DNA from 2 places in the Rhizobium sp. CB3171 genome. Region 2 is predicted to be linked to the other one. Evidence: predicted binding sites of a transcription regulator. Region 2 holds the regulator's gene; the other holds the start of a gene.
What was found. The regulator LexA, encoded in region 2, represses DNA repair genes until DNA is damaged. The targets are predictions, from matches to a motif close to TGTTCNNNNTGTGTTCNG.

Region 1: a site for LexA is predicted at 5,661-5,678, ahead of QA648_RS18890 (2'-5' RNA ligase family protein). Genes of this name have one in related genera too.

What each region holds. Positions count from the first base shown of each region.
Region 1 is NZ_CP121652.1:3,884,806-3,896,688, reverse strand. It holds gene QA648_RS18935 (YciI family protein) at 1-310, opposite strand, end outside; gene QA648_RS18930 (YciI family protein) at 551-919, shown strand; gene QA648_RS18925 (helix-turn-helix domain-containing protein) at 1,013-1,357, opposite strand; gene QA648_RS18920 (NADPH:quinone reductase) at 1,471-2,454, shown strand; gene QA648_RS18915 (GFA family protein) at 2,569-2,982, shown strand; gene QA648_RS18910 (LysR family transcriptional regulator) at 3,007-3,957, opposite strand; gene QA648_RS18905 (hypothetical protein) at 4,085-4,618, shown strand; gene QA648_RS18900 (methylated-DNA--[protein]-cysteine S-methyltransferase) at 4,651-5,214, opposite strand; gene QA648_RS18895 (hypothetical protein) at 5,387-5,515, opposite strand; gene QA648_RS18890 (2'-5' RNA ligase family protein) at 5,762-6,382, shown strand; partial or broken gene QA648_RS18885 (SulP family inorganic anion transporter) at 6,397-8,030, opposite strand; gene QA648_RS18880 (LysR family transcriptional regulator) at 8,122-9,000, opposite strand; gene QA648_RS18875 (quinone oxidoreductase) at 9,093-10,067, shown strand; gene QA648_RS18870 (MFS transporter) at 10,348-11,529, shown strand; gene QA648_RS18865 (succinylglutamate desuccinylase/aspartoacylase family protein) at 11,682-11,883, shown strand, end outside.
Region 2 is NZ_CP121652.1:1,267,567-1,279,449, forward strand. It holds gene QA648_RS06310 (ComEC/Rec2 family competence protein) at 1-2,098, shown strand, start outside; gene lexA (transcriptional repressor LexA) at 2,079-2,801, opposite strand; gene QA648_RS06320 (DUF2721 domain-containing protein) at 3,195-3,686, opposite strand; gene QA648_RS06325 (mechanosensitive ion channel family protein) at 3,792-5,825, opposite strand; gene QA648_RS06330 (VOC family protein) at 6,364-7,251, shown strand; gene kdsA (3-deoxy-8-phosphooctulonate synthase) at 7,248-8,087, shown strand; gene eno (phosphopyruvate hydratase) at 8,237-9,511, shown strand; gene QA648_RS06345 (septum formation initiator family protein) at 9,780-10,091, shown strand; gene pdhA (pyruvate dehydrogenase (acetyl-transferring) E1 component subunit alpha) at 10,249-11,292, shown strand; gene QA648_RS06355 (pyruvate dehydrogenase complex E1 component subunit beta) at 11,311-11,883, shown strand, end outside.

The DNA.
Region 1 (11,883 bases), 1.4 Mb from region 2:
GCCGGGCGCCGGGACAGCGCGCCGCCCAGGCGACGGCGCTATCGAGATCATCAGCCTCGATAATATAATAGCCGCCTAACTGCTCCTTGCTTTCGATATAGGGGCCGTTGAGAACGGTGGCCTTGCCCTCCGGCGCACGCACCACGGTTGCCATCGAGGAATCCTGCAATCCACTACCCGCAACGTAGGCTCCGGCCTTTTTCAACGTTTCCGTATAGGCCGCATAGGCCGCAAACGTCTCGGCTTTCTGTTCCTTCTTAGCATTCTTATGCTCGGCTTCGTTCCAATACACCAACAGCATATATTGCATGATGCGTTCCTTTCTCTCGATACGCGCAGCCTGATGGCCCGCTGCGACAAAGACGTTTGAACCGGCGAGATTTTGACAGGGCACTGGAAGAAACTAGGGGCATCCATCGATATCCTCGACGCTACTCTCATGGGAACGGTCGTGTCGCTAAAAAATCGCGAGACGGTGTCGGTTTCCAAAAACTCCGTTCGTCATTCCAATGTCAGGCCGATGCGGCCGGTTCAAACAAGGAGACAGACGATGCGTGTGATGGTGATCGTGAAGGCTACGGAAGACAGCGAGAAGGGGTTCCTCCACACGACCTGGGAGGCGGAGATGATGGAGGCGATGGGCAAATTCAATGACGAGTTGCGGGATGCCGGCATCTTGCTCACGGCCGACGGCCTCAAGCCCTCCTCGCAGGGCAAGCGTGTCGCGTTCGACGGTCCCGGCCGCACGGTTATCGACGGGCCTTTCGCCCAAACCCGCGAACTCGTCGCCGGCTTCTGGATCTGGGACGTCAAGGACATGGACGAGGCAATCGCCTGGGTGAAGCGCTGCCCCAATCCCATGCCGGGACCGAGCGAGATCGAAATCCGGCCACTATACGAGATGGCTGATTTTGAATGAACTCTGCCGTTGGACCTCACGGGAGTTCACGCAGCTCCCGTCCAATGGTCGCAGGGCGGAGCGTCGGTGCTGCGGTCTCTCACTCCTCGGTCGTCAGGCGTCTTCCCGCTTCGAAACCATGTTTTCTTTGGCCATGAAGGTATCGCCCCATTCCTTCATGGCTTTCAGCACGGGACCGAGGGTCTTCCCGAACTCCGTCAGGGAATATTCGACGCGGGGCGGAACCTCTGCAAAAACTTCGCGCCGGATGATCCCGTCCTCTTCGAGCTGCCTGAGCTGCAAGGTGATGGAACGTTGGGCGGGATTGCCGACCATGCGCCTGAGTTCGCCGAAGCGCTGCGGCCCCTTCAGAAGGTGATAGATGATGATCGGCTTCCATTTGCCGCCGGCGACATCGACGGTAACCTCGACCGCGCAATTGTAAGTGTCTTTCGCCACGGTTCCTCCAATAGGCTACTTTTTAGCCTTATAGGCAAAAATATTGCCTACTTGCAATATGGCCTTCTAAATCCCTAGTTTCCCCCAACACTGAAACGCATGGGAAAACCGCAATGAAAGCCGCATTTTTTGACCAACAGGGCGCCGCCAGGGACGTCCTGCAAGTCGGCACTCTTCCCGATCCGGAGCCGCAGCCCGGCGAAGTCCGGGTGAAGGTTGCCGTATCCGGCCTCAATCCATCCGACATCAAGACCCGGACCGGCTTCAACAGCTTTGCCATGCCCTTCCCCCGCATCGTGCCGCATCAGGATGGCGCAGGCACGATCGACAAGGTCGGGCCTGGTGTCTCCGAGAAACGCATCGGCGAAAGGGTGTGGCTCTACAAAGCCCAGACAGGAAAAGCATTCGGTTCGGCCGCCGGCTATGTCGTCGTGCCGTCGACCCATGCCGTCAGGCTTGCCGACCACGTGCCATTCGAAACCGGCGCGTCTTTGGGGATCCCGGCGATCACCGCGCATCGCTGCCTGTTCGCCGATGGCGACCTGCGCGGCAGGCGGGTGTTGGTGCAAGGCGGAGCGGGCGCGGTCGGAACGGCCGCAATCCTGCTTGCCAAATGGGCGGGCGCCTGGGTCTGCGCGACGGTCAGTCGCGCCGAACAAGCAGAGGTCGCTACGGCCGCCGGGGCTGATCTCGTCATTAATCGCTTTGACGAGAATGTCGCCGAAGTCGTCAAACGGGCGACGGGCAACGGCGTCGACCGCATCGTCGATGTCGATCTTGCGTCAAACATCGAAACGGACATCGCCTGCCTGGCGCCAAGTGGCGTCGCCATCGGCTATGCCAGCGAGAATCCGCAGGCCAAGCTCTCCATGCCGTTCCTCTCGACGATGTTCGGAGGCTACACATTCCGCTTCGTGTTCTTCTATTCGATCCCTCAGTCTCCATTCCAGCAGGCGGTCGAAGAAGTCTCCGCCTGCGTGGCGTCCGGCGCTTACCAACCGCAGATCGCAATGAAATTGCCGCTGGAAAGAATTGTCGAAGCTCACCAGGCACAGGAAGGCGGCAAGGCCATCGGGAAGATCTTGGTCGAGCTCTGAAAATAGCGGCAGATGCCGTATGCCCGATGCTTCTGCATCATCCCCTAGAATACAGCGATTGACAGCGCGCGAACGGCGCGGATGCTTTGCCAGTCAAATATGGAGGGCTGATACATGGCGAAGAAGCACACCGGTCAGTGCGCATGCGGGGCCGTCAAATTCGAGTTTGATACCGATCCTACCTTTGTTGCCGTCTGTCACTGCCTCGACTGCAAGAAGGCGTCAGGCGGAGAGGCGGCGACGTTCTTCGGCGTGCCCGAGAATGAATTTACGCTGGTCAGCGGCGAGCCGAAGGCGTTTCACTACATCGCCCAATCCGGCAAGGGCCTGGATCGCAACTTCTGCCCCAATTGCGGCGCCAGGGTATTCAGCAGCAAGCTGGAGAGCTTCCCCGGAATGATCTTCGCCACGATCGGCTGCCTGGATAGTTCCGCGGGCATCGAACCGGTGCTCGAGATGTTCACCAAGCGACGTCTTGAATGGGTGAAGCCGCTCGACCTTCCGCAATTCGAGAACATGCCGAGCTGAGTCCAAGCGGGCATATCAATGCGATCATTGGTGCGATCTAGCTGGGTCGCCTCTGCGCGGAGCATCGTTGCTGCGGTATCTGACATGCTCGATGAATGCGCGCAGTTTGGGCAAAACCTGGCGTCTGCCCGGGTGGTACAGAAAAACCCCGGGTGTCGTGACGGCGAAGGAGGCGAGCAGCACTTGCAAGCGGCCATCGGCAAGAGCCGCTTCGGCGAGCGGGCTTGGCACTTGCGCAATTCCCGCACCCTGGATGGCAGCTCCCAGGACCGTGGGGTAGTCATGCGCGATGAGCGGCCCTGAGACGATTGCCTCGACCGCCTTGCCGCCGTCGACAAAGGACCAGGGCGCGACCGACCCGTTTGTGCGGCGCATGCGCAGGCAGGCGTGGTCACGCAGATCGTCGATACGCTCCGGCCGCTTGTGCCGAGACAGGTAATCGGGGCTGCCAACGACTACAAACGGGAACGGCGGCGTCAGCCGCACCGCGACCATGTCGGCGTCGATGAACTCGCCCAGCCTGACACCGGCATCAAATCCTTCGGCTGCGAGATCGACCAGCTTCTCGCTTACGGCGATCTCCACCTCGATCGCGGGATAGGCCTCGCAGAAGGACGCGATCAGTGGCTCCAGCACGATCGGCACGACCGAACGCGGCACGGCGAGGCGCAATAATCCGGCCGGCCGCTCTCCGAGTTGACCGGCGACCTCGCTTGCGGCGACGAGCTCTTCGAAGGCCGGCTTTGCGCGCGACAGAAATCGCTCCCCCGCCTCGGTCAGGCCGACACTGCGCGTGGTGCGCAGGAAGAGCGCTGCGCCGACGCGCGCCTCAAGCGCGCGCACCACTTGGCTGATCGCCGATGGAGTCACCCCGAGTTCCGCGGCCGCTCTGCGAAAACTGCGGTGCTCGGCGACGCTCAGGAACGCCTCCACCCCATCGAGCGCGCCTCGTCTGACTGTGAAATTCTGCTTCATGGCCCGTCAACATTATAGCGAATAGTCGCCAGGCGATAGCGGTCGTACATCTGACCCGGACGGCCCGGCTCGGCATTCCGACCACCGTGTTTGAGACCGCATGAGCTAGCACACCATAGGAGGCTACATGTCGCCCGCAATCATCTTCCAGCTACATCTCGTTCTGGGTTACGTCCCCTGGCTGCTCTGCTTCGGAGCCTACGTCTGGCCGAAGCTCAAATCCATGGATCAGGTCGAAGCGCAACGCGCCATCGCCACGCTGCACAGTTTCCGTTTCTTCGGGCTGGTCTTCATTGTTCCCGGCGTCGTCGGCCCCAATCTGCCCGCCGGCTTCGCGATATCAGCCGCTTATGGTGACTTTGCAACCGGCCTGCTCGCCATGCTGGCGCTTCTCACCGTAAGGATACGTCCGCTCTTTTGGCTGTTCACCATTGCCTTCAATGTTGTGGGGACAGTCGACCTCATCGTCGACTACTATAATGGCACCCAATTCGACCTTCCCGGGTTCGCCGGACAGTTGGGCGCCACCTACGCAATCCCGATCATCTATGTGCCTCTATTGATGATCACGCATGTCGCCGCGTTCTATCTGCTGCTGCGTCCTCAGCCCGGAACGGCTCGGGCCATCGCCGGAGATGCGGCCGCATCCACGGACGCGTGACCCTCCGGGCGCGTTATGCACACGACCAACGTTCAGAAACCCAGGGATTGCTGCACGGGCTTCGGCGGCGCGAGCTGGACGCCTTCCAGTTCCAGCATGCGAGCCTTGGCGGTCGAACCGCCGGGCGCGGAGAAGCCGCCTATCTTGCCGCCGGCGGCCAAGACGCGGTGGCAGGGAATGATCAGCGCCACGGGGTTCTTGGCCATGGCCTGGCCGACGTCGCGCGCCGCTTCCGGACCGGCGCCGAGCTGTTTGGCTAGCGCGCCATAGGTGGTGGTGTGCCCCCACCCTACCTGCCTCGCTGCGGCATAGATCTGCTTGAAGAAATCGTCCTGCTCGCTGAGATCCAGTTTCACGCCGGAGAAATCGATTGTTTCGCCAGCGAAATAACGCTTTACGGCGGCAACCGCATCGGCGACATCGGGCGTCGGCGCGCTAGGTCGTGCATTTGGCAAACGGCGAAGCATGAGGCGCTCGGTCGCCTCAGCGCTTTTCGTCGGCAATTGGAAGCGAGTGACACCGATGTCGTTCCACGCAATCCCACAGAAACCACCGACGGTTTCGAAGATCAGATAATGTTGCCTTGTCTCGCTCATGGCAAAGTCTCCGTGTTTCCACTTGCCATGAAAATCGTGCCTCTGGCACCCGAATTCAACCCGATTCTTGCGCAGGCCGATTGTTGCCAACATTTTGCGGAGTGAAGGAAGCGATGCCGATGCTGCGACGGCAACATCCGCCACACCACTTCCCACCCAGCTTGGGAGCTTATCAATACCCTCCGCCGGCCGGAGCCGAATTCTGCGTCATGCCGCCGCCGGAGCCGGTGGTGGAGCAGGCGGAGACGCCGAGACCGATGAAGGCGAAAAGAACGGCGGAGAAGATGGTTTTGATCAACATGTGAGGTCATTCCCTTGTTGAGAGCGGGCCAAAATGCCCTGACCTGCGGTGAACAATCGAAGGGCAGTTTTATTCGGTGCTTTTTCCAAATCGAGGGATGCGATGAAATATCCGATCTTCCCGGCCAATTGCGGCCACTTCAATTTGTTCTCTATTTGTTCTTGATTTTAAGACTAGGCGACCGTAGGATATCAGCGCTCAGCAAGAACAGCACGAGGCAAGGCCGGCTGGCTTTGAAGCGATCTCATGAAGAACAACGCACAGCTTTCGCTCAATCTTGGCGGAGGATCACGAGTCAGGAAATCTGAAGCCGATCCGATGCATTCGGCTGGTCTTTATTTTGCTGTACTGCCTGATCGGGAGGTTGCTTCGTCAAGTGCCAAACTGGCAAGCGATCTGCATCGGCAATACCGCTTCTTCGCAAAGCCGCGCCCCTCGGATCTGTTTCATATTACGCTTTACCAGTTGGGCTCCTACGCCGGCATGCATGAGCCACCGCATGAGATCGCATTTGCGGCAATGCAAGCGGCGTCGACCGTCAGGAAGCCATCATTCCAAGTGGTTTTCGATCGAGCCGTCAGCTTCGGTAATGGCGACAATCGCCCCCTTGTCCTATGGTGCAAGGAAGGAAATGCGGAACTGAAAGCGCTGCGTCAAGAACTGGATGACGCAATGCGGTTCACCGGCTTTGCAAATAACGATAGAAGGGAATTTGAGCCGCATATGACCTTGCTATATCGGGGTCAATTGATTCCGGAAGTCGTCCTTGACGAACCCGTAGGGTGGACCGTCCGGGATTTTGTTCTGGTCCATAGCCTCCAGGGGGAAGGCAGGCACGAGCATCTTTGCTACTGGCTGCTGAACTAAGCCGGCTACAGAGGTCAGCCGTTCCCCACCGCCGGTGCAACCACCGCGACCGCATCGTCAACGCTGAAGCTACAGCGATTTTCGAGATCGGTCATTCCGGCCGCGGCCATGAGGTCGTGGGCTTTATCGTGAGCACGCGCGAATTGCACGCGGATGCCGGCAATGCGCATGGCATTGTCGAATTCCATCAAAGCGTCGAGCGCGGAGCTGTCGAGATCGAAGCTTTCCTCCAGACTTAGCACCACGGCCTTCAGTCCCGTTTCGTCGCGGCTGCGCGTCAGAATCTCGCCAAGGATCATATCGGCATTTCCGAAAAACAGCGGCTCGCCGGGACGCCAGATCGCAATGCCGGGCGTTTCTATCGCCTCTGGGTGGCGGCTGACGTCGACGAAATTATGGCTGCCCCCAGCCGTCCGAGACGAGCAACATAGGGGGATGCCAATCGATGCATCATTGCGACGAGCGAAAGTACGATCGCCAGCAGCATGCCGTTGAGGACGCCGAAGATCAGTACGCCGGCCGCGGCACCGAGCGCGACATAGAAATCACGATGAAGCCGCCGCAGTCGAAGAATCGGACCGGGGTCGAGCGCATGCGTGAGGGCCGCAATCACCACGGCGGCAAGCACCGGCTCCGGCAGCCGCGCCACCAGCGGCCCGGCGCTGGCGATCAGAATGGCAAGGCCGATGGCGGCAAAGACGGTGGTAGCCCGCGTCTTCGCTCCCGCCGCTTCGCTGGCGAAACCCGCGGAAAAACCGGCGCCGACGGGCATGCCCTGGACGACGGCGCTGGCGATATTGGCAAGGCCCAGCGCCCCCAATTCGCGATTGACCTCCAGAGCATCGCCGTAGCGTAGCGCCAAGGCCCGCATCGTACCCCAGGATTCGGCAAAGAGAATGAGCACCAGCGGCACGGTAAACTGCACCAGCCGCGAATAAGCGGGCCAGCCGGCATTGGGAAGCGAAGGCCATTGCGGCAGGACCTCGATCGTCCCGACCAACGCGACACCATGGCCGTCGAGGCCAAAGGCAGAAGAGGCGAGGATGCCGGCAGCGAGCACGAGGAAGGCGCCGGGGACGCCCGGCAGCCGCTTGAGCAATAGCAGTGCGACCAATGCCACGATGCCGACGGCAACGCTTGCGATGTTCCACCTAGGAATTGCCGCCAACAGCGCGCCGGCATAGCTGAAGATATTCGAGCCTTGCACGGGAGCGCCGACGAGAATCGGTAGCTGATGCAGGATGATGGTAATCGCCAGTCCCAGGGCAAAGCCGCGCAACACCGGGCGCGAGATGAAGCCGGTGATGCCGCCCAGGTGCAAGGCGGCGGCGATGACGAAGAGGATGCCGGCCAGCGCGACGGCGATGGTCGCGAGGCTCGCCTTGACGGTGGCGTCTCCCGGAACAACCGCTAGCGTCGCCGCAAGAATGGCGGCAGATGAAGAGGTCGGTGAGACGATGGCGAAACGGCTGCGTCCGAAAATCGCGTAGACCAGACAGCCGGCAATACCGGCGAGGATCGCCCTATGCGGCGGCAGACCGGCGATACCGGCATAGGCGACTGCTTCGGGCAGCATCAGGCCGGCAACCGATATGCCCGCGATCACATCGGCTTTGTTTATCGCGGGCCAGCCGCCGAGCTTCGTCATCAATCACCGACCACAGGAATCGCCAATCTGTCTAGGTGTAGAGTTTCGCTGGCAGGCTGCAACAGGAAAGTAAGCATGACGAACCGTTGGCTTACGTGGCCCCGTCAGCCTCTCTCAATGGACACGTTCTGCCGATCGTTTCGCTGACATAATCCATCACTGCGCGGATGGCCGGAGAGCGGCGCAGATCAGGATAGGTGACGAGCCAGAGATCGCGCGTGGGTGACGGGATCTCCGTCGGCAGACGCGTAAGCGCAGCTTCACCGTCGCCGAGAAAGGCGGGGAGCGCGACGACACCGAGACCGGCGAGCGCGGCTTGCAATTGACCGAAGACGTCGCCGGCGCGGAAAACGATCGGGCGGCCTGCAAGCAAGCTGCGCAGCCAAGTCTGCTGCGTCAGATGATCGAGCGCCGCATCATAGCCGATGAAGACCCAGCTCTCCTCCGGTGTTGCGGCAATCTCAGGGACAGCATAGAGCCCGAAGCGCATGACGCCGATGCGCCGCACCAGAAGATCGCTTTCCTCGGGCCGCGACATGCGCACGGCGACATCAGCCTCTCCATGATCGAGAGCGGCGCGACGGGTAACGCCGGCGATCGTCAGCGTGATATCGGGATGTTCGGCACGAAAAGCGACCGCTTTCGGGGCGATGAGGTGGGCGGCGATGGACGGCGGCGCGCTGATCTTGACGGCGGCGGAAAGCCCCGCAACCGCGCTTTTTGAATAACGTCTGATCGCCTCGACATTGTCCTCCATGCCGGCCACCAGCTCGGCGATCGCCCTGCCATCGGCCGTCAGCGGCGAGGTGCGTGGCCTGCGGTCGATCAGGCGCAGGTCGAGCGTGCGTTCCAGCGCGGCGATGCGCCGGCCGACCGTTGCGTGGTCGACGCCAAGCTCGCGCGCAGCCGCCGAGAGCGAGCCGGTCCGCGCCAGATAAGCGAAATGAAGAAGGTCCTGCCAATCGATCATCTGTGCATTATTGCACAGATATGGTGAACTCATACCGAATTTATTCAGACGTACCTTTGTGATCAAAAGTCCGTCTGAAAGGAGACCGTTCAATGCCCTTAGCCATCGCCATAACCGGTCCCGGCAGCCCCGAGACCATGAAGCTCGTTGATCTTACCATCACCGATCCGGGTCCCGGCCAGGCCCGCATCCGCCAAAGCATTTCCGGCGTCAATTTCGTCGATATCTATGTCCGTTGTGGACTGTACCCTCTGCCGCCCGGCCAGACCGTTCTCGGCTTCGAGGGCGCCGGCATCGTGGAGGCAATCGGCTCCGGCGTCGAGGGTCTGTCGGTCGGCGATCGGGTCGCCTATGTCGGTCATCCGCTGGGAAGTTACGCGGAAGTGCGCACCCTGCCTGCCTCGCGGCTGGTGCGGCTGCCTGACGATGTCAGCGAAAGGCTCGCAGGCAGCACGATGTTGCGCGGGCTCACCGCCCATATGCTGCTCCACAAGGTTCATCCGCTGCAATCGGGCGAATGGGTGCTGGTGCATGCTGCAGCCGGCGGTGTCGGGCAGATCGTGACGCGCTGGGCCAAGCGGCTCGGCGCCAACGTCATCGCCACTGTCGGTTCCGAAGCCAAGGCGGGTTTTGCCTATGAAGCCGGCGCCGACGCCGTTCTCCTGCATAATTCCGAGGATTGGGTGGAGGAAACGCGCCGCATCGCCGACCGCCGGGGCGTGCATCTCGCCATCGACGGCATCGGCGGCGCGATGCTGTCGCAGACGCTCGCCACCGTCCGGCCCTTCGGCATGGTCGCAAGCATCGGCCAGGCCGGCGGCCCCATTCTTCCGATCCAGATCGAGGAACTGACCGCCCCCCGCGCCATCGGTCTCGCCCGCCCGAGCGTATTGACCTACGCCAACGATCCCGATCTCTATCGGCAGGGTGCCGAGGCGCTGATGATGGAATTGCAGGCCGGCCTGATCAATCCGATCGGCGCGGAATACGCACTGAAAGATGCGGCCAGGGCGCATGCCGACCTGGAGGCAGGGCGAACGACCGCAAGCGTGGTGTTGACGATGTGAACCCAAGGGTGAGGTGACCATTGCGCCACCTTGCCTCCCTTCCCGCGGCCGGACATGGTGCGGTCCCCGCCACGGCGCTAAACACAATTGCTTGAACACGCCATGAATTTTTGCTGCAAAGCAGCAATTTCATTGACCCCACCGCTTCCCGCCTGATACGAAATTGATCCGTGACGTCGCACGGTCGATGGGCCGTTGCCGCCACTCCTGTCCGGTACGAACCCCGATCCGCATGGCAAACAGCAAGGACACCGCGCGCGGTGCCCGCAGGCGATATCCCGTGAACACTGCCTCCCAGACCATCCAGTCCACCTCGACACTATCCCTCCTTTCCATCGTAACGCTGACCTTCTTCGGCTATATCGCCATCGGCCTGCCGCTCGCCGTGCTGCCGACCTATGTCGACAGCGGTCTCGGCTTCGGCGTCGTCTGGGCCGGCATCACTATCAGCGCGCAATATGTGGCAACCATCATCAGCCGCGCGCAGGTCGGCCGGCTGTGCGATCAGTATGGGCCGCGCCGTTCAGTTTTCCTCGGTTTCATCGCCTATGGATTTTCCGGCGCCCTGACGCTGGCATCGGCGCTGGTCACGGGTGCTCCGGCTCTGAGCCTGGCGCTGCTGCTTGTCGGCCGCTTGGCGCTGGGTGTCGGTGAAAGCCTGGTCAGCACGGCGGCGATTACCTGGGCGATCGGGCTGATGGGCGCGCGCGAAACCGTGCGTATCATCTCCTGGAACGGCATTGCCACCTATGGCGGCATCGCGCTTGCCGCACCCTTCGGCGCCTGGCTGGAGGGGCAATATGGCTTCTTCGCCACGGGCGCCGTGACGATCGGCCTGGCAATTGCCGGCTTGATGCTGGCACAAACGCGGCCGGCGGTACCCGGCGTCAAGGAGAAGGGCATCGGCACCGGCCAGGTCCTCAGCCGCGTTGCGCCTTTCGGCGTGGCGCTGGCGCTTGCCTCCAGCGGCTTCGGCGTCGTGATGGCCTTTGTCGCCCTCTTTTTCCATAGCCGCGATTGGGATGGGGCTTCGCTGGCGTTGAGTGCTTTCGGCCTGGCCTTCATCGGCGTTCGCCTCGGATTGGCGCAAGCCGTCGCCCGCTTCGGCGGCTTGCCGCTGGCGCGCGTCTCGCTGGTGGTGGAGATCCTGGGGCTGATGGCGCTGGCCTTTGCTCCCTCGCCCACGGTCGCAATCATCGGCGCGGCGCTTGCCGGAGCCGGCTTTGCACCGATCTTTCCGGCGCTCGGCAACGAGGCGATGGCGCACGTTCCGGCACAAAATCGCGGCGTGGCGCTTGGCCTCTATTCGGTTTTCCTGGATGTGGCGCTCGGAAGCACCGGCCCGATCGCCGGCCTGCTTGCCAATCAGTTCGGCTATACGGCACCCTTCCTCCTCGGTGCCGGCGCCGTCCTGCTCAGCCTCGCCCTGATCATGAGCCTGCGCAAGAGCGGCCGCCTCTAGAACGAAAGCAACGACAAAAGCTCCGGAAACGGAACCTTGTCTTTTGGCAGGCGGTGAAACAAGTTCTGATCCATCCGCGCGCCGCCTTCCCATAATTGTTGCGGACGGAGGCCACGACTTGGTATCGGGCATCACAAGCAGGAGAGAAACACATGGACATTACGCACATCACTATCGACGGCGATACGCCGGGGATCGCGTGGCGGTTGCCTGTGTTGCATTTTTCAGGCAGCAAGCCGGATGCGCCGAAGGTCTATATCCAGGCGGCGCTGCATGCCGGGGAACTGCCGGGCACGGCGCTGGCCCATTTCCTCTGCGAGCGGCTGCGGCAGGCGGAGACGGAAGGCGCGGTTC
Region 2 (11,883 bases):
AGTGCTACGGCACATATTGTTTGCCGGCATGCTGGTGTGCTCCGGCATGGCTCTGGCGCAATGCGAAACCTGGCGCGCATCGACGGTGATGCTCGACTCTGCGGTGACGACCACCATCACCGGGCGGATCGAACGGCGTGAAGCCGACGACAAGGGCCGTTGGCGCTATGTCGTCGCCCTGGAGGCAACGGAAAAACCGACCATTCGCCGGCCGCCGGCGCAGATCACCATTTTCGTGCGCAAACAGCTCCAGCCCTTCGAACTCGGCGACCGCATTCAGGGTAGAGCGCGGTTGACGCCGCCGGCCGGACCTGCCTTGCCCGGCCTCAACGATTTCGCCTTCAGCGCCTATTTCGATGGCACCGGCGCGAATGGTTTTGCCTATGGAACGCAGACATTATTGTCGCCGACTAGTGATGTAGTTCAGGGGTCGGTCCTCGACAAGGCGGATATCTGGCTTGCCGGTTTGCGCAGCCATATCGGCGATAGAATCAGGACGCTTTTGCCCGGAGACACCGGCGCCTTTGCGGCTTCGCTTGTCACCGATGAGAGACGAGCGATCTCAGACGATACGACGGAAGCGCTGCGGACCTCGGGTCTTGCGCATATCATCGCCATCTCCGGCCTGAACATGGCGCTCTCCGCGGGCATCTTTTATGTCGGTTTACGCTACGCCCTCAGTCTGTTTTTCGGCGTGGCACAGGCTTGGCCAACAAAGAAGATTGCGGCCTTCGGCGCGCTAGTTACAGTGACGGCTTATTATCTCATTTCCGGCTTCGGGGTATCCGCGGAGCGTGCCTTCATCATGATGGCTATCATACTGATCGCCGTGCTCTTCGACCGACCATCCATTAGCCTGCGCAACGTGGCGCTATCGGCGATAGTCATTCTCATACTGTCGCCTTCGCAGGCGCTCGGACCAAGTTTTCAGATGTCTTACGCCGCGACCCTGGCGTTGGTGTCCGGCTATTCGCTCTGGGCGAGGAGGCCGCATCGGGAGAGCGTTCTCTCCCGGTTCCGGGTCATGCGTCCGCTGCTCTTCGTTTCCCGTTTCTTCGGAAGCATATTGTCGACCTCTTTTATAGGCGGCGCATCGACGGCAATCTTCTCGATAGAGCATTTTCACCGATTGGCGACATATGGTCTCATCGCCAATCTGGCGGCTATGCCGGTCGTCTCCTTTGTCGTCATGCCGTTTGGCATGGCGGCGACGCTACTGATGCCATTTGGCGTTGATGCCCCTTTCTGGCAGATAACCGGCTGGGGACTTGATGTCGTCATCGTCATTGCCAAAACGGTTGCCGCCTGGGGCGGCAATATTCCCTTCGGTCGGCTGCCGGTCTGGCTGTTCCCGACGGTCATAGCCGGCTTCTTGTTGATGACCTTGCTGAGAACATGGCTGCGACATGCAGGTGCGCTCTTGATCATCGGTTCGGTTGCAGTCGTGGCACTCAGTCCCGGTGTCCTCAAGCCTGATCTCATGATCTCCGAGGACGGCACGCTGGTCGCCTTGTTGCGCAACGGTGCGCTGACGACAAACCGCGAAAAACCGCCGGATTTCATCTTCGAGCAGTGGCAAAGAGCATTGGCGATCACCGAGCAGCAACCGCCAACGATGCTTCCGCCGGATAGTCAGCTCCCCAAAATCAGCAAATCAGACAAGCATCGTCGCCTGAATTCCGAAGAACAGAGCACCGTTCGAAAGGCGATGGATGCGGCATTAGACGCGGCCGGGCCGGGCGGTTTCGCCTGCCAAAAAGGTGCATGGTGCGTGGCAATGCTGGATAATGGCGACATGCTTGTCACCATTGAAGATGCCGCCTATCTCGCTCCGGCCTGCGACACGGCCAATATCGTCATCACCTCCGTACGGCTGCGTCTTGATCGCTGCCGCTCTGGCGCCACGCTCTTCACAGGTGCAACATTGCGCCGCACAGGGTCCATCGAAATGAGCCTTAGCACCGATAAACCGATAATGACGGCAGCGTTTGAAAACCTTTCGCGGCCATGGAGCCTGCATCGCTCCTACGACTGGCGAACAGACACTTTTGGCGCGCCGCTCAAGCCGGCGTCACCGGTCAGTGATAGCGGCGAATGAGACCGACGAGCTTGCCTTGTACCTTCACTCGATCCGGCCCAAAGATGCGGGTTTCGTAAGCAGGGTTTGCCGCTTCAAGCGCGATCGAGGCTCCCTTGCGGCGGAAGCGCTTCAATGTCGCCTCTTCATCATCGACGAGAGCGACGACGATGTCGCCGGGATTGGCGGTCGTGGCGTTGCGGATGATGACGGTATCGCCGTCAAAGATGCCGGCATCGATCATGGAGTCGCCCTTGACCTCCAGCGCATAATGCTCGCCGGAGCCGAGCATGTCGGCGGGAACGGTGATGTCGTGAGTATTGTTCTGGATGGCCGAGATCGGAACGCCGGCGGCAATGCGGCCCATGACGGGTACCGAAACCGAACTGTTGTTGTCCTCACTCACCGGCTTGGTGGGTGCGGGCGGCGGCACAAGTTGCGGCTTGCCAAGGCTACCCTCGATGACGCTTGGCGAAAAGCCGCGGCGAGGCTGCAGGCTCGGGCTATAGGCCTCCGGTAGCTTGATGACCTCCAGCGCCCGGGCCCGGTTCGGCAGGCGACGGATGAAGCCGCGTTCTTCCAAAGCCGTGATGAGACGGTGAATACCGGATTTGGACGCAAGGTCCAGCGCATCTTTCATCTCGTCGAAAGATGGCGGAACACCGGACTCCTTCATTCGTTCGTGAATGAAGAGAAGCAGTTCCTGCTGCTTGCGCGTCAACATCGTTTTGAACCTCGGGACTGAGAAGGTGTCGTGAAACAAATCCAGAACGGACACTATATGTTCCATATGTGTTCCGCAAGCCCTTAAATTTCGGTGAACATTTTGTAGGTGCATCAAATAAATGGGAACATAACAGGTCCCGGGCAGATGACTTTTTTCCCGGCACCTTCAAACTAAATAGCAGAAATATATGCGGAATCGGGCGAAGCAAAATTTCGGACGATCCCAAAACGGATTATCTCCAAGGCGGCGAAAAGCCATGTTCTTCGTTCTATAAGCTCTTTGGAGGACGACACTCTCCGAACCATGGAGAGCAAGCTATGGATCTGACTGGGAATCCGGATTTCTGAGGGGCCGGGATTGGTGCCATCCGTAGTAATATTCGATGGGATATCAATAGGTTGAACTTTTCCTCGAACTCCCGTGCCGGTGCTCGAGCAAGGTACGGTCGTTGGCGATCTGCCTTAGCATGCTGCGCCCGGCCAGAATCATCTCGACGAGAAAGGCCACAAAGGCGCCCATGAGTGCGAAGACGGCAAGGCCAAAGAGCCAGAGCAGCAATTGCTCGCGAAATTGCTGTCGAATTGCACCGCCCATGAGGCCGAGCGTCGCAAGGCATGTGAACACGCCCGATGCCGTGCCGAGCAGAACTGCGATCTCCAGCGCCAATGTTCGCCGCCGCAGATAATAGAGCTGCAGCAACCGCGTTTCATCCGGGTCCTCAGAGGTCACCCGTTCGAAAAGGCTGTTGACCCGGTCGGAGACGCGGGCGAGCCTAGCCGAAAAGACATTGAGGCACCCGGCGGTGCCCGCCAGCAGAAAGACCGGTGTCAGCGCTATTTGAATAACGTGCGCGGCAATAGACGTCAGATGGTCGTTCAGCACATTGGATCTCCTTTCTGTCCAACGTCATCCGGTATCGGCTCCAGGGTTGTCGCCTTGCCAAAGAGGGCGCGGAGATGAGGCTGGTGACTGATCTCGCGCGAACGTTCAGGTTGGCGGCGCCGCCGATTGCGTCATTTGCTCAGCGATCTTCTTTCTCTGCAGTGTCATGGCTGCGATCGCGGCATCGGATTTTTCCTCGCCACCCACCTGCACTGTCGGCTGAGCGAAGTCGATGCCGTTTTCCATGAAGGCGTCGCGGATCATGGTATAGGCCTGGCGCCGTATGTAGGTTTGCCGACCGGGGAGGGCGGTAAAAGCGAAACTCAGTTCGATACCGAAGTCGCCAATTTGCTCCACCCCCTTCATTTTCAGGGTCTCAAGAATCTGCGGTCCGATTTCCGGATCTTCTTTCAACTGCTCTCCGATTTGCTTGACGATCCTTTTCGCCTTGGCGACGTCGGTATTGAACGGAACCCGTAGCAGGAATTTATCGATCGCCCAGTCGCGGCTCATGTTCTGAACGGCGCCGAGTTCGCCGAAGGGAACTGTGAACACCGGACCATGATGATGTCGAAGCCTGACGGAACGCAGGCTGAAGGATTCCACGGTTCCCTTGTAGCTGCCGCTTTGAACGTATTCGCCGACGCGGAAGGCATCGTCCATCAGGTAGAAAATGCCGCTGACGATATCCTTGACGAGCGTTTGCGAGCCGAAGCCGATCGCCACGCCGAATATGCCGGCCCCCGCAATCAACGGCCCGATCTGCACGCCCATTTCGGACAGCACGGTGAGGACGGCGGCTGCGATAACGATGGCTGCCAGTGCGTTGCGGAAGATCGGCAACAGGGTGCGAAGGCGGCCCGCGCGCGCGGCTTCCGCCGATGGCGAGGAGGCACTGCTATCGGCGGCGCTCAATTTCTCGTCAATGAATGCCCTCGACAATTGCCAGCAGAGATCGGCCAAAATCAGAACGACGACGCTCTTCAGCGCACCGCGAACAGCGGCGTCGATCGCCGGATTTTCTCGTGCGAGGATGTTGGGATCATAGTGCCAGACGACGGTAATCCAGGCGACCGCGGCTACGATGACGAGCGCCCGCGCACCGCGGATGGCCAGCACCATGCGCGCACTGTTCTTGTTGTCACCAGGCCAGCGTCCCTTTGCAAATGCTTCGGCCGTTCGTCCGACGGCAGTCAATAGCCCCGGAAGAACAACGACATAGATGCCAAGCCAGAAAAGGCCGACGAAGTTGGCCACCCAAAGAAGCCAGAGGCAGGCAACGTAGAGTGAATAAAGGATGTTCATAAGCGTTAACTGTCGGGCAGCGGTTTCCTTGGCCGGTCGCCGCCACACGGCTTCGAGCGTAATCAGCAATAGGAGAATGGAGAACCCGTGGGAGACGACGGTGCCGACATCTCCGTCGATGGAGAGCGGTCTGGTCAGCGACGTCGTGGCGCCGGCTATCGCCAAAACGGCAATGAAGAGACAAGCCCTGCGATAGCCGAAGGCCGACAGAGAGCCCGCGTCCATCGATAGTCTGCAGACGGCAAATGCGAGGCGAGCAGCAATGAATGCCGTCAGATAAAACAGGATCACCACATGCAGTAGCGGCGGCCAGTCTATGGCTAGGAAAATGGCGGAGCTGACGAGGGTGAAAGTGATCCACGGTCCTAATTCTCCGATCGTATGTGCGACAAGAGGATTTGGAAACTGGGCTTTCAGGACGGTTTTCTTGAAAAACCATTCCGCAGCGAGACCGACGCAGACCAATGCGGCGAACATGACGACGGCAGGCGCAAAGCCGTTGTTCCTTGCCTGCTCACGCACCCTGCTCGCTGCAGCGGCGAGCTGCCCCGGTACATTGGGAATCGCCGACCGCAGCGCCTTATATCGAGCGCGAGCGCGGGCCTCTCCGGTTTCGACCAGCGTCGCCGTCGCCGAAGGTGCCGGCTGTTGCTCGGCTGCTTGCCGCTTTTCCAGCCATTGGCGCAGCTCCGGATCATTCATCAGACGCAGCAATTCCGATAGCTTTGCAGGCGGTGCTGTGGGGGCCGTTTCGGGGGTCTGCGCGTGGCACAGTTGCGGCGCAATAGCCGTGAAAACAAGGATAAGTGCAACGGCGACCAAGCCGCTGGGCATAAGGGAAATCAAGCGAGCGACAGAATCCGTGAACCTTCGGACGTGGCCCACCAGGGCCAGACAAAGAGAAGCCGTCAAATGTAAGACCGGGCGTATGGGCGCCCCCTCGACGAGCATCAAGCGCATGTCTCCCCCAAGCACCCGACAATCAGATTGAGTACTGCTGCAAAGATAGAAGTAACGACAGGCCGCTCTTCTGCCTTTCCGAGATCGGATGGTGAATTGCGTTGCCGTTGGACAATCCGAACTGAAGAATGCGCGTCTTTGTCTTGCTGCCGGGAAACGGACTTTTCGGCGCTATCCTCACCCGTATCACTTACCTGTTGCCGCGCTACAGATCATTTATTGCAGTATGATGCGGATATTGCTCGAATTATTGCCCTCTCACAAGGGAGAGTTTGGTGCCAGCACATATATAATTCGGCTAGTTCGCGTGCGGATTTTTGCGGGAGCGCTCTTCTGTCGTCTGCTCCGACGCTTTGATCTTGAATTGAGCGGCAGATGGGCGCAAACCTGCCGACGAATGAAGGGGGAGACCATGACCTCATCGCCGCATCCGCTGGATCATCTCGTTCTGCCGACGGTCAATATCGCCTTGGCGCGGGAGCGGCTGGGCAAGCTTGGTTTCACCGTAGCGTCCGATGCCCGACATCCCTTCGGCACGGAGAATGCCTGCGTTTTCTTTGCTGACAGGACCTATCTGGAACCCTTGGGTGTTGCATCGCAGGAGCAGTGCGAGGCGAGCGTGGGGGAGGGCAATGTTTTCGTCGCCCGCGACCAAGCCTACCGTTTTCGCATCGGCGATGAGGGGTTTTCGGCCGTCGTTTTCGGCACGGACGATGCGGTCGCCGATGACGAACGATTCCGGGTCAACACCATATCAGCCGGAAACATGCTGGATTTTGCCCGGCCGATGCGTATGCCGGATGGCTCGGAGGTGACGGCAGGTTTCCGTCTTGCTTTCGCAGCCGATTTGCGTTCGCCGGATTTCTTCACCTTCTGCTGCCAGCGCATCAATCCATTGCCGGCCGATCGCGGCGCCCTGGAGCGGCATGCCAATGGCGTGACCGGCATAGCAAGGGTTGCCGTCTCGGCGCCGAATCCGGCTGCGTTCCGTGGCTTTTTCGAGCAGGTCGTCGATAGGCCAAAGATATCGGATCATTCCTTCGGCCTGACGATCCACGCGGCCAATACGGGGATCGAGGTCCTGACCCCAGAAGGCATGGAAGCCTTCTACGATCTATCCTTGTCGGGGGACGATCCCGGCCTTCGCGGACGGGCAATCCTTTTCAAGACGCGCGATCTTTCCGTGACATCGTCGCATTTGGCTGCTAACGGCGTCACATATACGCGTAAGAACAATCGTATTTTGGCAAAGCCCGCCCCCGGACAGGGCGCGTTGTTCGCCTTCGAGGAGATAGCATGAGCACCAATTCCGAAGTGATCGTCGGCGAGGGCGCATCCAAGGTTCTGTTTTCCAATAGCGCCAAGCTGTCGCTGATCGCCGGCCCCTGCCAGATGGAAAGCCGCGATCATGCCTTCATGATCGCCGGCGTGTTGAAGGAACTCTGCGACAAGCTCGGTATCGGCCTTGTCTACAAGTCGTCCTTCGACAAGGCGAACCGCACGTCGCTCTCCGGCAAGCGCGGCATCGGCCTGGAAAAGGCATTGGAGGTCTTTGCCGATCTCAAGAAGGAATATGGCTTTCCAGTCTTGACCGACATCCATACGGAAGAACAGTGCGCCATTGTCGCCGAGACGGTCGATATTCTGCAAATCCCGGCCTTTCTGTCGCGCCAGACCGATCTTCTTGTCGCAGCCGCAAAGACCGGCCGCGTCGTCAACGTCAAGAAGGGCCAGTTCCTCGCGCCCTGGGACATGAAGAACGTGCTCGCCAAGCTGAATGAGAGCGGCAATCCCAATGTGCTTCTGTGCGAGCGCGGCGCGTCTTTCGGTTACAATACGCTCGTTTCCGACATGCGCTCGCTGCCGATCATGGCGGCGATGGGCGCGCCGGTGATTTTCGATGCGACGCATTCGGTGCAGCAGCCGGGCGGACAGGGTGGTTCGACGGGCGGCGACCGCCGATTCGTCGAAACCCTGGCGCGTGCAGCGGTCGCTGTCGGCGTCGCCGGCCTCTTCGTCGAGACGCATGAGGATCCGGACAATGCCCCTTCGGACGGTCCGAACATGGTGTATCTGAAGGACATGCCGCGGCTTCTGGAAAAGCTGCTTGCCTTCGACGCGATCGCCAAGGCCTGAGAAATGGGAGGCGTTCAACAGGCTGACATGAATTTGCGCTACGCGGCCTGTAGGCGCTTCAATCGAGGATGCGGGGCGGCATTGTAATTTCCGCACCTTCGACTTAGACAGATTTCAATCGATTATAACCCAGCGAGCAGGAAGCTATCATGACCGCAATCACCGACATTATCGCCCGCGAGATTCTCGACAGCCGTGGCAATCCCACCGTCGAAGTCGATGTGTACCTGGAAGACGGCAGCATGGGCCGCGCTGCGGTTCCGTCGGGCGCTTCGACCGGCGCGCATGAAGCCGTCGAAGTTCGCGACGGCGGCAAGCGTTATCATGGCAAGGGTGTCGAGAAGGCCGTCGAAGCCGTCAACACCGAGATCTTCGACGCGATCGGCGGCATTGACGCGGAAAACCAGATCCAGATCGACAACATCATGATCGAGCTCGACGGCACGCCGAATAAGTCGCGCCTCGGTGCCAACGCCATCCTCGGCGTATCGCTCGCAACTGCCAAGGCTGCCGCCCAGAGCGCCAACCTGCCGCTCTACCGTTACGTCGGCGGCGCTCACGCCCGCCTGCTGCCGGTTCCGATGATGAACATCATCAACGGCGGCGCTCATGCCGATAACCCGATCGACTTCCAGGAATTCATGATCCTGCCGGTCGGCGCAGATACCCTTCGCGACGCCGTCCGCATGGGCTCGGAAATCTTCCACGTCCTCAAGAAGGAACTGGCATCGCAGGGCCACAACACCAATGTCGGCGACGAAGGCGGTTTCGCGCCTGGCCTTTCCAGCGCGCCGGCTGCGCTCGACTTCATCATGAAGTCCATCGAAAAGGCCGGCTACAAGCCCGGCGAAGAAATCGCTCTCGGCCTCGACTGCGCTTCGACGGAATTCTTCAAGGACGGCAAGTACGTTCTGGAAGGTGAAGGCCGCACGCTGGAATCCGGTGCCATGGCCGAGTACCTCGCCGAACTCGCCGCCAAATATCCGATCATCTCGATCGAAGACGGCATGGCCGAAGACGATTGGGAAGGCTGGAAGATCCTGACCGAACTGACCGGCAAGAAGACGCAGCTCGTCGGCGACGACCTGTTCGTCACCAACTCGGCTCGTCTGCGCGATGGTATCCGCATGGGTGTGGCCAACTCGATCCTCGTCAAGGTCAACCAGATTGGCTCGCTGACGGAAACGCTTGACGCCGTCGAAACCGCGCACAAGGCCAACTACACGGCCGTCATGTCGCACCGTTCCGGCGAAACCGAAGATTCGACCATTGCCGATCTCGCCGTTGCCACCAACTGCGGTCAGATCAAGACCGGCTCGCTGTCGCGCTCGGATCGTCTTGCCAAGTACAACCAGCTCATCCGCATCGAAGAAGCGCTCGGCCCGCAGGCTCAATATGCCGGCCGTTCCATCCTTCGCGGCTGATAATGCCTGAAAATCCAAGGGATTTTCGCAAAGGCCTATTCTGCGTCGGGTAACAATCCGAGTCGCCTTATAAGCCAATAATTTCCAGCTCTTGAACCGCGCCTTCGGGCGCGGTTTTTTGTTGGAAAAATGGCAGAGTCAACGGATGGTTAATCTCTGGCGGCTAGTGTTGTCATAGATGTTTGATTTAGCATGATCTTATCCGGAAACCCGTTGTGCGGACCTGAGGTCGGGATCATTCTCGGTAGAGCCTTTTGAGCAAGCGAGTATGTGGACAAAATATCATAAGAAGAGAAAGTTCGGCCGTTTCGTTCTCCCCGCTATCACGGTCGCCTTCGTGAGCTATTTCGGCTACCACTGCGTTCACGGCGACTACGGTCTGAAGGCAACCGAGGTTTTCGAGAAGCAGCGCATCGACCGCGGCAAAGAGCTTGCCGATCTCGTCGCCAGGCGCGAACACCTTGAAAAGGAAGTAGCTTTGCTCAGCGATGGCTCGCTGGACAAGGATATGCTCGACCAATATGCGCGCTATCAACTGACCTATTCCAAAGCCGACGAGATCGTTATTTTCAACAAATAGCCGCAATTAACCGAATTTCGGTTAATTGCCTTTTTTGTAAGCATATCAATCGCTTGCAAAGAATATGAGCCATGCAATTATAGCATTGCTGTGGCGAGCAATCTTCCCTATGTTACGCGGCACTACAAAACGAGGCTACTCACATAGGGAGGGTTGAATGGCGCCGCGAAAAACCGCGTCCGTTTCCAGCCGTAAGACAACATCCAAGCCTGTCAAAGACACCAATGGTGGTGCGATCGCGGATTTCGACCGCGATGAGGAGCTCAAGGCCTATCGTGAGATGCTCCTGATCCGCCGCTTCGAAGAGAAGGCCGGCCAGCTCTACGGCATGGGCTTCATCGGCGGTTTCTGTCACCTTTACATTGGCCAGGAAGCTGTCGTCGTCGGCATGCAACTGGCGCTGAAGGAAGGTGATCAGGTCATCACCGGCTATCGCGACCACGGTCACATGCTGGCAACCGGCATGAGCGCCCGCGGCGTCATGGCCGAGCTTACCGGACGCCGGGGCGGCTATTCCCGAGGGAAGGGTGGCTCCATGCACATGTTCTCCAAGGAAAAGAACTTCTACGGCGGCCACGGCATCGTCGGCGCGCAGGTCGCGCTCGGCACGGGCCTCGGCTTCGCCAACTGGTACCGCGGCAATGACAATGTCAGCGTCGCCTATTTCGGCGATGGCGCCGCCAACCAGGGCCAGGTCTCCGAAAGCTTCAACATGGCGCAGCTCTGGAAGCTGCCGGTGATCTACGTGATCGAGAACAACCGTTACGCCATGGGCACGTCGACTGCGCGCGCCACCGCGCAGGCAGACTTCTCCAAGCGCGGCTCCTCCTTCGGCATTCCCGGCATTCAGGTCGACGGCATGGACGTCCGCGCCGTCAAGGCCGCTGCCGACGAAGCTGTCGAATATTGCCGGTCCGGCAAGGGCCCGATCATTCTGGAAATGCTGACCTATCGCTATCGCGGCCATTCCATGTCGGACCCGGCCAAGTATCGGTCCAAGGACGAAGTGCAGAAGATGCGCTCCGAGCATGACCCGATCGAGCAGGTTCGCGCGCGCCTTCTGGAAAAGGGCTGGGCGTCGGAAGACGATCTGAAGGCGATCGACAAGGATGTCCGCGATATCGTCGCCGACAGTGCCGATTTCGCCCAGAACGACCCGGAGCCGGATGCTTCCGAGCTCTACACCGACATTCTGCTCTAAATCGGGGAGGGACGATCCATGCCCATCGATATTCTCATGCCTGCCCTTTCTCCGACGATGGAAGAGGGCACCCTTTCCAAGTGGCTCAAGCAGGAAGGTGACAAGGTCACCTCCGGCGACGTCATTGCCGAAATCGAGACCGACAAGGCCACGATGGAAGTGGAAGCCGTCGACGAAGGCACGATCGGCAAGCTGCTGATCGAAGCCGGCACCGAAGGCGTCAAGGTCAACACCAAGATCGCGATCCTGTTGCAGGACGGCGAATCCGCTTCGGACATCTCGACGGCGAAGGCCGCTCCGGCCGCCGAACCGGTCAAGACCGAAGCGCCCGCCGCAGCTGCCCCGGCGCCCGTTCCGGCACAGCCGAAAGCCGCCCCTGCCGATCCGGAAATTCCGGCCGGCACGGAAATGGTGTCGATGACAGTGCGTGAAGCGCTGCGCGATGCCATGGCCGAAGAAATGCGCGCCGATCCGGACGTCTTCGTCATGGGCGAAGAAGTTGCCGAATACCAGGGCGCCTACAAGGTGACCCAGGGCCTGCTGCAGGAATTCGGCCCCCGCCGCGTTGTCGATACCCCGATCACCGAGCAC